DNA from 3 places in the Pulveribacter sp. genome. Region 3 is predicted to be linked to each of the others. Evidence: predicted binding sites of a transcription regulator. Region 3 holds the regulator's gene; each other region holds the start of a gene.
What was found. The regulator FNR, encoded in region 3, switches genes on or off when oxygen is low (the NO sensors DNR and NnrR bind a similar motif). The targets are predictions, from matches to a motif close to TTGATNNNNATCAA.

Region 1 (3,275 bases), on a different contig from region 3:
GGCGGGTACATCTCGAAGTAGCTGGCGTGGTAGCGCGCCCCGTCCTCGTCGCCCCACAGGTACAGGGGCATGGAGGGGATGGGCTGGGTGCACACCAACTCGCCCACGGCGTCCAGCACCGGCTGGCCGCCGTCGTCCCAGGCCTCGACGGCGGCGCCCAGCATGCGGCACTGCATGCGGCCAGGGGTCTGCGGCAGCTCGCGGTTGCCGCCGATGAAGGCGCCCGCGAAATCCGTCCCCCCAGAGATGTTGCACCACCAGACCTGGGGCACGCCCGCGCCCGCCATGAAATCCCTGCCCCACTGCTGCACCTCGGCCGACAGCGGCGAGCCGGTGCTGCCCAGGGCGCGCACGGCCGACAGGTCGCCGCACTGCGCGGGCGTGATGCCGGCCTTCATGCAGTTGGCGTAGAAGGCGGCGCCGGCGCCGAAGAAGGTGACGCCGGTCTCGGCCGCCATGCGCCACAGCACGGTCCAGTCGGGCCGGTCTTTGCTGCCGCCGGGGCTGCCGTCGTACAGCACGCAGGTGGTGCCGCCCAGGAGGCCGCCGACCTGGGCATTCCACATGATCCAACCGGTGGTGCTGTACCAGTGGAAGCGCTCGCCCAGGCTCAAAGGGTCGTAGCTGCAGCCGATGTCGTTGTGCAGCGTGCCCAGCTGCAGCATGACCAGCACCATGCCGCCGTGGCCGTGCACGATGGGCTTGGGCAGGCCGGTGGTGCCGCTGGAGTAGACGATCCACAGCGGATGGTCGAAGGGCAGCCACAGCGGCTCGAAGTCGGCCACTTCATGGTCATTTCGGGCTGTGACGCTTGTCCAGTTTGCGCAACCAGCTATGGTTTTTGATGCATCCAGGTGGTTTACCAGCACCACGTGGCGCACGCTGGGCAGCTGTTCGCGCAGCTCGGCCAGCACGCCCGTGCGGTCCAGAGCGCGGCCGCCGTAGGCCACGCCGTCCACGGCCAGCAGCACCTTGGGCTCGATCTGCCGGAAGCGGTCCAGTACGGCGCTGGTGCCCATGTCGGGGGCGCACACGCTCCACACTGCGCCGACGCTGGCGCAGGCCAGGAAGGCGACGATGGTCTCGGGAATGTTGGGCAGATAGGCGGCCACCCGGTCGCCCGGCTGCACGCCCTGCGCTCGCAGATGCAGGGCCAGCGCGGCGACCTGGCGGCGCAGCTCGGGCCAGGACAGCTCGCTCTGGCGGCCGCCTTCGCCCCGGGCGATCAGCGCCGGCTGGCCGGCGGCATGGGCCGGCTCCACATGGCGCAGCACTTGGCGTGCGTAGTTCACCTGTGCCCCAGGGAACCACTGCGCGCCCGGCATGACGTTGCACGCCAGCACCGCGCTGTGCGGTGTGGGCGACTGGATGTCGAAATAGTCCCAGATGCTCTGCCAGAACGCGTCCAGCTCGGTTACCGACCAGCGCCACAGGGCGTCGTAGTCATCGAAGGCCAGGCCGTGACGGGCTTGAAGCCACGCCTGGTAGCGGCGGATCTGCGGGACGCGGGGCGTAGCTGCCCGCGAAGCGTGGGGGGTGCTGGTCGTTGTCTCCATGGCGCCAGCGTAGCGCCTGCATGGCAGGCGCGCTGCGCAGTTGGCGACAGGGGCTCAGCGCCGCGGCTGCTCGTCCACGCTGGTGATGGCGTAGCCCTTCTCGCTCAGCTGGCGGCCGGGCTCGGGGATGCCGTAGCGATCCCAGTGCGCCTGGGTCTCGTCCATCTCCGTGCCGCGTGCCTCGCAGTTCCAGTCGGTGTTGATGGCCTCCTGGGGGATGGGGCGGCCTTCCGGCACAACCAGGTGGGAAAAGCGCCCCTCGGCTTCGGCTCGGCGGTACAGATCCACGCGCATGTCAGCTCCTTTGCTCGGCAGTTGCAAGGCTTTTCACTCTACCGACGGCCCTGAAACGGCAGCGTAGGAAGAGGCCGCACCCGGCCGCGCCTCTTGACCCAGGCCAAGGCGGGGCGCGCCCCGCTGCGGACAATGGCGCCCAGGCGCCGCCCTTCTTCCTGCCCCGCTTGCTTGCCTGCTGCCATGACCGACCCGAATCCTTCCCCTACGCCCCCCGACTGCGACGTGCTCATCGTGGGCGGCGGCCCGGCCGGGCTGTCGCTGGCGGCCAGCCTTGGCCAGGCCGGCCTGCGCGCCACGGTGCTGGAGCTGCAGGCCCGCGAGCAACTGGCCGCGCCCGCGCCGGACGGGCGCGAGATCGCCCTCACCCACCCCAGCGTGGCCCTGCTCTCGCGCCTGGACAGCTGGCAGCGTCTGGCCGCGCACGAGGTCGGACTGCTGCGCGCCGCCCAGGTGCACGACGGCCCCGTGGGCCGGCGCGGCGCTCTGGACCTGCACGCCGGCGGCACGGGCGTGGACCACCTGGGCTGGATCGTGCCCAACCACGCCCTGCGCCGCAGCGCCTGGGAGGTGGCCAGCACCACGCCACTGGTGCGCGTGGTGCCCGGCGCGCGCGTGCTGCGCGTGGCCGCCGCGGCGGCGCAGGCCAGCGTCGAATACACCCTGGCGGACCAGCCCCAGGCACCCGTGCAGCGCCTGACCGCCCCGCTGGTGGTGGCCGCCGACAGCCGGCTGTCGGCCACGCGGCGCCAGCTGGGCATCGGCGCGGCCATGACGGACTTCGGCCGCACCGTGATCGTCTGCCGCCTGCGCTGCGAGCGGCCGCACGGCGAGGTGGCGCACGAGTGCTTTGGCTACCAGCGCACGCTGGCCATCCTGCCGCTGCCGGCCGACCCGGCCGACGGCGCGCCGCTGTGCTCGGCCGTGGTCACGGCCGACAGCGCCCAGGCCCAGGCCCTGCTGCAGCTGCCGGCGCAGGCCTTCGCCGACAGCGTGGCCGAGCAGTTCGGCCACCGCCTGGGCGCCATGCAGCTGGTGGGCGAGCGTCACGCCTACCCGTTGATTGCCGTCTACGCCCAGCGCTTTGCCGCCGCCCGCTGCGCCCTGCTGGGCGACGCCGCCGTGGGCATGCACCCGGTGACGGCGCACGGCTACAACCTGGGCCTGTCCGGCGTGGCCACGCTGACCCGGGTGCTGGCCGAGGCGCGCGAGCGCGGCGAGGACATCGGCGCAGCCCGCGTGCTGGCCCGCTATGCCCGCGCCCACCACCTGCACGCCTGGCCGCTGTTCGAGGGCACCAACGCCGTGGTGCGGCTGTACACCGACACCCGCGCGCTGCCGCGCCTGGCGCGCCGCGCGGTGCTGTCCGGCGCGCGCGTCCTGGCGCCGCTGCAGGCGCTGATCGTCAGCCAGCTCACCGGGCGA
Region 2 (3,275 bases), 390 kb from region 3:
CGGCGACACGCACCTGCCGGTCGCGCGCGCAGCCGACGACGTGGCCGCCATCCTCTACACCAGCGGCACCACCGGCCGCAGCAAGGGTGCCATGCTGACGCACGGCAACCTGCTGTCCAACGCGCTGATGCTCAAGGGCTACTGGGGCTGGAGGACGCCCGAGGAGGGCGGCGACGTGCTGATCCACGCCTTGCCCATTTTCCACGTGCACGGCCTGTTCGTGGCCATCCACGGCGCCCTGATCAACGGCAGCAAGATGATCTGGCTGCCCCGGTTCGAGCCGCGCGCCGTGGTCGAGGCCCTGCCGCGCGCCACCGTCTTCATGGGCGTGCCCACGCTGTACGTGCGCCTGCTGGCCGAAGCCGGCCTGACGCGCGAGGCGGCGCGGCACATGCGCCTGTTCATCTCCGGCTCGGCGCCGCTGCTGATCGAGACCTTCCGCCTGTGGCAGGAGCGCACCGGCCACACCATCCTGGAGCGCTACGGCATGAGCGAGACCATCATGCTGACGTCCAACCCCTACCAGGCCGATGCCCGCTATGAAGGGCGCAACGAGCGCCGCGGCGGCACCGTGGGCTTTCCGCTGCCGGGCGTAGGCCTGCGTGTGGTGGACGAGCAGGGCGCGCCGCTGTCTGCAGGTGAGACCGGCCACATCCAGGTACGCGGGCCCGGCGTGTTCAAGGGCTACTGGCGCATGCCCGAGAAGACGGCCGAGGAGTTCACGGCGGACGGGTGGTTCCGCACCGGCGACGTGGGCCTGCAGGACGCGCAGGGCTACGTCACCATCGTCGGGCGCAGCAAGGACCTGATCATCAGCGGCGGTTACAACGTCTACCCGGCCGAGGTGGAGGGCGCCATCAACGAACTGCCCGGCGTGGCCGAGAGCGCCGTGGTCGGCGTGCCGCACCCGGACTTCGGCGAGGTGGGCGTGGCCGTCGTCGTGCCGCGCCCCGGCGCGCAGCCGCAGGCCGATGCCATCCTGGAGGCGCTGAAGACCCAGCTGGCCAACTACAAGGTGCCCAAGCGCTGCTTCATCGCCGCCGAACTGCCGCGCAACGCCATGGGCAAGGTGCAGAAGAACCTGCTGCGCGAGCAGTACCGGGGGCTGTTCGCCTGAACGCCCGCCTGCGGCGGAGAGGAAAAACGGGCTCCCGGGCCCGTTTTGCTATTGAAAGAGGAGCTGCCGGCGCTTGATGGATAAGCGCTGGAGGCCAATTTGACCCTTAACGCAGCACCAGCACCGGAATGTGCGAGTGCGTCAGTACGTGCTGCGTCTCGCTGCCCAGCAGCAGCCGCTTGATGCCCTTGCGCCCGTGTGAGGCCATGACGATCAGGTCGCAGTCGTGCTTCTTGGCGGCGGCGATCACCGCCTCGGCGATCAGGTCGGACTTGACCACCACCGGCTTGACGATCACGCCATCGGCCTTCGCGCGGGTCTTGATGGCCGTCACCATGGCCAGCGCCGCCTCGCTCCACTGCGCCTCCACGCGCTTGATCTCGGCCGGGTCGACCGCGGCGCCGCCCTCGAAGTAGCTGCGCGGGTAGCGCGGCACGACTTTCAGGGCCACCGCCGAGGCGCCGCACAGGCGGGCCAGCTCCAGACCGCTTTGCACGGCTTTTTCGGACAGTTCGGATCCGTCGGTGGCAATCAGGATGCGCTGGTACATGGAGTGGCTCCTCGTTTGTGGGTGATTGATTTGGCCTTGGTGTGCTTCGAGCATAGGATGGCTGGCCCCTGCAATCTTGATTCAAGTCAATGAGCCTGTCACGCGAGGCGGGTAATCTTTGCCTCATGTCAATTCCCTCATCCGGCCCGTATGCAGACGCTGGAGCGTCCGCCGTGGCCGATGCCGCGCCCGAACCGCAGGCCCTGGCCCTGCTGGACGATCCGCAGGAGTGGTCCGCCTTCGGCCGCCCGCACGGCGCAGGCGCAGCCGGCGCCGCGCCGCAGGACACGGCCTGGGAGTCGCACGTGGTGCTGGGCGGCATGCACTGCGCCGCCTGCGCGCTGACCATCGAGGAAGCGCTGCGCCGCGTGCCCGGCGTGTTGGAGGCCGACGTCAGCGCCGCCACCTGCCGCGCCCGCGTGGTCTGGCAGCCGGGCCAGGTGCTGCCTTCCGACTGGATGCGGGCCGTGGGTCGCGCCGGGTACCAGGCCATGCCGGCCATGGATGCGCTGGCGCGCGAGCACCGCGTGCGCGAGCACCGCCGCGCCCTGTGGCGCTGGCTGGTGGCCGGCTTTTGCATGATGCAGGTCATGATGTACGCCTGGCCCGCCTACCAGGCCATGCCCGGCGACCTGAGCATGGAGATGGAGCAGCTGCTGCGCTGGGCCTCCTGGGTCATCAGCCTGCCGGTGGTGCTGTTCGCCTGCGGGCCGTTCTTCTCCAGCGCGCTGCGCGACATCCGCCAGCGCCGCGTCAGCATGGACCTGCCGGTGGCTGCGGGCATGCTGATCACCTTCGTCGTCAGCATGCTGGGCACCTTCGACCCGACCGGGCCGTTCGGGCACGAGGTGTACTACGACTCGCTGACCATGTTCGTGTTCTTCCTGCTCACCGGCCGCTGGCTGGAGCTGCGCCTGCGCGATCGCACCGCCGGCGCTCTGGAGGCAGTGATGAACCGCCTGCCCGACAGCGTGGAGCGGCTGGACGGGGAGAAGGGTGGCTTCACCCGCGTGGCCACGCGGCGCCTGCGGGTGGGCGACGTGGTGCGCGTGCTGCCGGGCGAGGCCTTCCCGGCCGACGGCTGCATCGTCGCCGGCAGCACCCAGGCCGACGAGGCGCTGCTGACGGGCGAATCCACCGCCGTGGACAAGCCCCAGGGTGCGGCCGTGACGGCCGGCAGCTACAACCTGCGCGCCGCCGTGCAGGTGCGCGTGCAGTCGCTGGGCGAGGACACGCGCTTCGGCCAGATCGTCGCGCTGATGGAAAGCGCCTCGCTGCAAAAGCCGCGCCTGGCGCAGCTGGCCGATCGCATCGCCCGGCCGTTCCTCATCGGCGTGCTGCTGGCGGCCGCTCTGGCCGCCGCCTGGTGGTGGCCCACCGACCCCAGCCACGCACTGATGGTGGCCGTGGCCGTGCTGGTCGTCACGTGCCCCTGCGCGCTGTCGCTGGCCACGCCAGTGGCCATGCTCACCGCCGCCGGCACCCTGGCGCGCCGTGGCGTGCTGGTACGCAACCTGCAGGCGCTGGAGACGCTGGCGGGTGTAGACACGGTGGTGTTCGACAAGACCGGCACGCTGACGCGCGACGGCCTGTCCTTGCAGGAGGCGC
Region 3 (3,275 bases):
TCAACCCCATCAAGAAAACAGTGGCGGCAAGCGATACAAACATCCGTCAGATGATCCGCGAGAAACGAGCTCGGTTCCGGTCAGCCTGAAGGTATTTGTCGAACACCATGGCCACGCCTCGCACGAAATACCATCCCATCGGCGTTACCGTGACGGCCTCGTCGCTGACTTCGACCAGTCCCTGGGCGGCCATCTCGCGCAACTGTGCCAGCTCCGGTTCGAAGTAACTGCGGAAATCGATCAGCCAGGACTCTTCCATGGGTTGAAAGAGCACTTCACCCTGGCACATCAGCGCCATGATGACGGCCCGACGCACCAAATCGTCTTTTGTCAGGGCGAGGCCGCGCACCACCGGCAGATGCCCCTGGTTGATCGCGTCGTAGTACTCGTCCAGCGTCTTGACGTTTTGGCTATAGGTAGCGCCCACGCGGCCGATGGCGGAAACCCCCAAACCGATCAGATCGCAGTCGGGCTGGGTGCTGTAGCCCTGAAAATTGCGATGCAGCCGTCCCTGCCGTTTGGCGACGGCGAGTGCGTCCTCCGGCAACGCAAAGTGGTCCATGCCAACGTAGACATAACCGGCATTCATGAAAATATCCAGGCCCTGCGCCAGCATGGAGACCTTCGCCGAAGCCATGGGCAACTCGGCAGTGATGATGCGCCGCTGGGCCTTGAAACGCTCCGGCAGGTGGGCGTACGCATACAGCGCAATGCGGTCGGGGCGTAGTTGGGCGACCTGTGTCAGCGTACGCTCGAACGACTCGGGCGTCTGGCGCGGCAGGCCATAGATGAGGTCCACGTTGACCGAATCGAAACCCAGGCGCCGGGCACTTTCGACAAGAGCGAAAACCTTTTCCGCAGGCTGTATGCGGTGGACGGCCTTCTGCACCTCGGGATCGAAGTCCTGCACACCAAAGCTCAGGCGATTGAAGCCCAGTTCGGCCAGCAGCGCCAGGCGTTGCTCGTCCACGGTGCGCGGGTCTACCTCGATGGAGTATTCGCCCCCCGGCACCAGCGTGAAGCTGCGCCGGATCATGGACATCAGGTCCCGCAGGCCGTCATCGGAGAGGAAGGTGGGCGTGCCGCCGCCCAGGTGCAGCTGACTTACGTGCTGGCCCACGCCGCAATGGGCCGTATGCAGGTCGATCTCCCGGCTCAGGTAGCGCAGGTAAACCTCGGCACGTTCCGGATGGCGGGTAATGATCTTGTTGCAGGCACAGTAATAACAGAGCGACTCGCAGAAGGGGATATGGACGTAAAGCGACAGAGGCGTCGCCTTGCCCACCGCCCCCAGCCGACGCTGCTGCAGCGCCAGCACATATTCTTGTTCGCCAAAAGCCTCGACGAAGCGATCAGCCGTGGGATAGGAGGTGTAGCGAGGTCCGGAAACATCGAAGCGGCGCAACAACTCGGTGGTAACAACGGTCATACAGACAAAATTCCTCGCGATGTACGAGCCAATGTGCACGAGAAACGCCCCCCGCGTCCTTGATCTCGATCAAGAGCCTCTGCCATCTGGGGAAAGACAATTGACCGCAAGTCAATGTCTTTCGCTTTTCTGCGGCTTTCGCAGTCGTCGTTACTTCAAAGGTAAGCTAGCGCCATGAATCGGGCCTCCACGCACCCCCAACTCCATTCCATCAAGGTTGCCTGTTCCAACTGCAACCTGCGCGAGCTGTGCATGCCCGTGGGCCTGGACGAACAGCAGCTCAAGCGTATCGACGAGGTCGTCGCCGTGCGCCGCAAGGTCAAGCGTGGCGGCACCTTGTTCCGCAATGGAGAACCCTTCACTTCGCTGTTTGCCATTCGCACGGGCTTCTTCAAGACCTGCGTGGCCACTGAAGACGGGCGCGACCAGGTGACCGGGTTCCAGATGGCGGGCGAGATCATCGGGCTGGACGGCATCGTGAACGATCACCACACTTGCGACGCGGTGGCATTGGAAGACGCTGAAGTCTGTGTCATGCCTTTCGACCGCATTGAGGAGCTGTCGCGCGAAGTGGCTGCACTGCAGCAGCATGTGCACAAGATCATGAGCCGAGAGATCGTGCGCGAGCATGGTGTCATGCTGCTGCTGGGCAGCATGCGCGCGGAAGAGCGACTCGCAGCTTTCCTACTGAACCTGGTGCAGCGCCTGCATACCCGCGGATTTTCACAGTCGGAGCTGGTGCTGCGCATGACGCGCGAGGAGATCGGCAGCTACCTCGGATTGAAACTGGAAACCGTGAGCCGCACGTTCTCCAAGTTCGTCGAGGAGGGCATCGTGGAGGTCAAGCAGCGCCACGTACGGATCCTGGATACGGCAGCACTCAAGCGCATCGTCAACAGCCAGCAAGGCAGCCACTAAGCGGCCCAGCGGCTCTCCCCGCTTTCAATGAAAAAAGGCAATGTGCCCATTCGCACATTGCCTTTCGTTTAAGAAGATGCAGAAGTGACGGTTCTCAGAACCGCCCACTTCTTCGCCCCTTTTTTTAGTTCATCGGCGTCTTCTTGCCATCCGGGTACGAATACAGGGTGATGGCCGGGTTCTTCATTTCGCCGTTGGGTTCAAAAGCGATATTGGCCGTTACACCCTTGTAGTTCGACTTGAGCAGTTCAGGGATGTAGACCTTGGGATCCCAGGAGCCCGCACGCTTCATGGCATCGGCCAGCAGCATGGTCGCGTCGTAGGTGTAGGGGCTGTACACCTGGAACTGGTTGGGATACTTGGCATCGTATCTGGCCTTCCAGGCAGTACCACCGGGCATCTTGGTCAACGAGGCACCACCCTCGGCGCAGATCACGTTGCCCAGGGTCTTGGCACCGGCAGCCAGTTTGGAGATTTCCTGCGTGCAGACGCCGTCACCGCCGAAGAACTTCACGTTTGCCATGCCCAGCTGCTCCATCTGGCGCAGCATGGGGCCTGCCTGCGGGTCCATGCCACCATAGAAGATGGCATCAGGGTTTTTGGACTTGATGGCTGTGAGAATGGCCATGAAGTCTGTCGCCTTGTCGGTCGTGAACTGTTCGTCCACCACCTTCATGCCCTTCTCGGCGGCCACCTTCTTGAACACGTTGGCCACACCCTGGCCATAGGCCGTGCGGTCGTCCACGATGGCCACGGTCTTGAGCTTCAGCGTCTCGGCTGCATAGGCAGCCAAGCCAGCGCCCAGCGCGTTGTCGTTGGCGATGATGCGGAAGGTGGTCTTGTAGCCGGGCTTGGTCAGGTTCGGGTTGGTGGCAGCGCCGGTGACGTGCGGAATGCCGCAGTCGTTGTACACCTTGGCGGCGGGGAT

Region 1: a site for FNR is predicted at 1,944-1,957, ahead of ubiM (5-demethoxyubiquinol-8 5-hydroxylase UbiM). Genes of this name have one in related genera too.
Region 2: a site for FNR is predicted at 1,744-1,757, ahead of RT282_RS10935 (cation-translocating P-type ATPase). Genes of this name have one in related genera too.

What each region holds. Positions count from the first base shown of each region.
Region 1 is NZ_DAMATK010000001.1:74,675-77,949, forward strand. Features, by position in the region: gene RT282_RS00380 (acetoacetate--CoA ligase) at 1-1,556, opposite strand, end outside; gene RT282_RS00385 (DUF6139 family protein) at 1,611-1,850, opposite strand; gene ubiM (5-demethoxyubiquinol-8 5-hydroxylase UbiM) at 2,034-3,275, shown strand, end outside.
Region 2 is NZ_DAMATK010000002.1:991,450-994,724, reverse strand. Features, by position in the region: gene RT282_RS10945 (malonyl-CoA synthase) at 1-1,117, shown strand, start outside; gene RT282_RS10940 (universal stress protein) at 1,224-1,667, opposite strand; gene RT282_RS10935 (cation-translocating P-type ATPase) at 1,793-3,275, shown strand, end outside.
Region 3 is NZ_DAMATK010000002.1:603,271-606,545, forward strand. Features, by position in the region: gene RT282_RS09100 (sulfite exporter TauE/SafE family protein) at 1-43, opposite strand, end outside; gene hemN (oxygen-independent coproporphyrinogen III oxidase) at 47-1,429, opposite strand; gene fnr (fumarate/nitrate reduction transcriptional regulator Fnr) at 1,604-2,347, shown strand; gene RT282_RS09115 (branched-chain amino acid ABC transporter substrate-binding protein) at 2,472-3,275, opposite strand, start outside.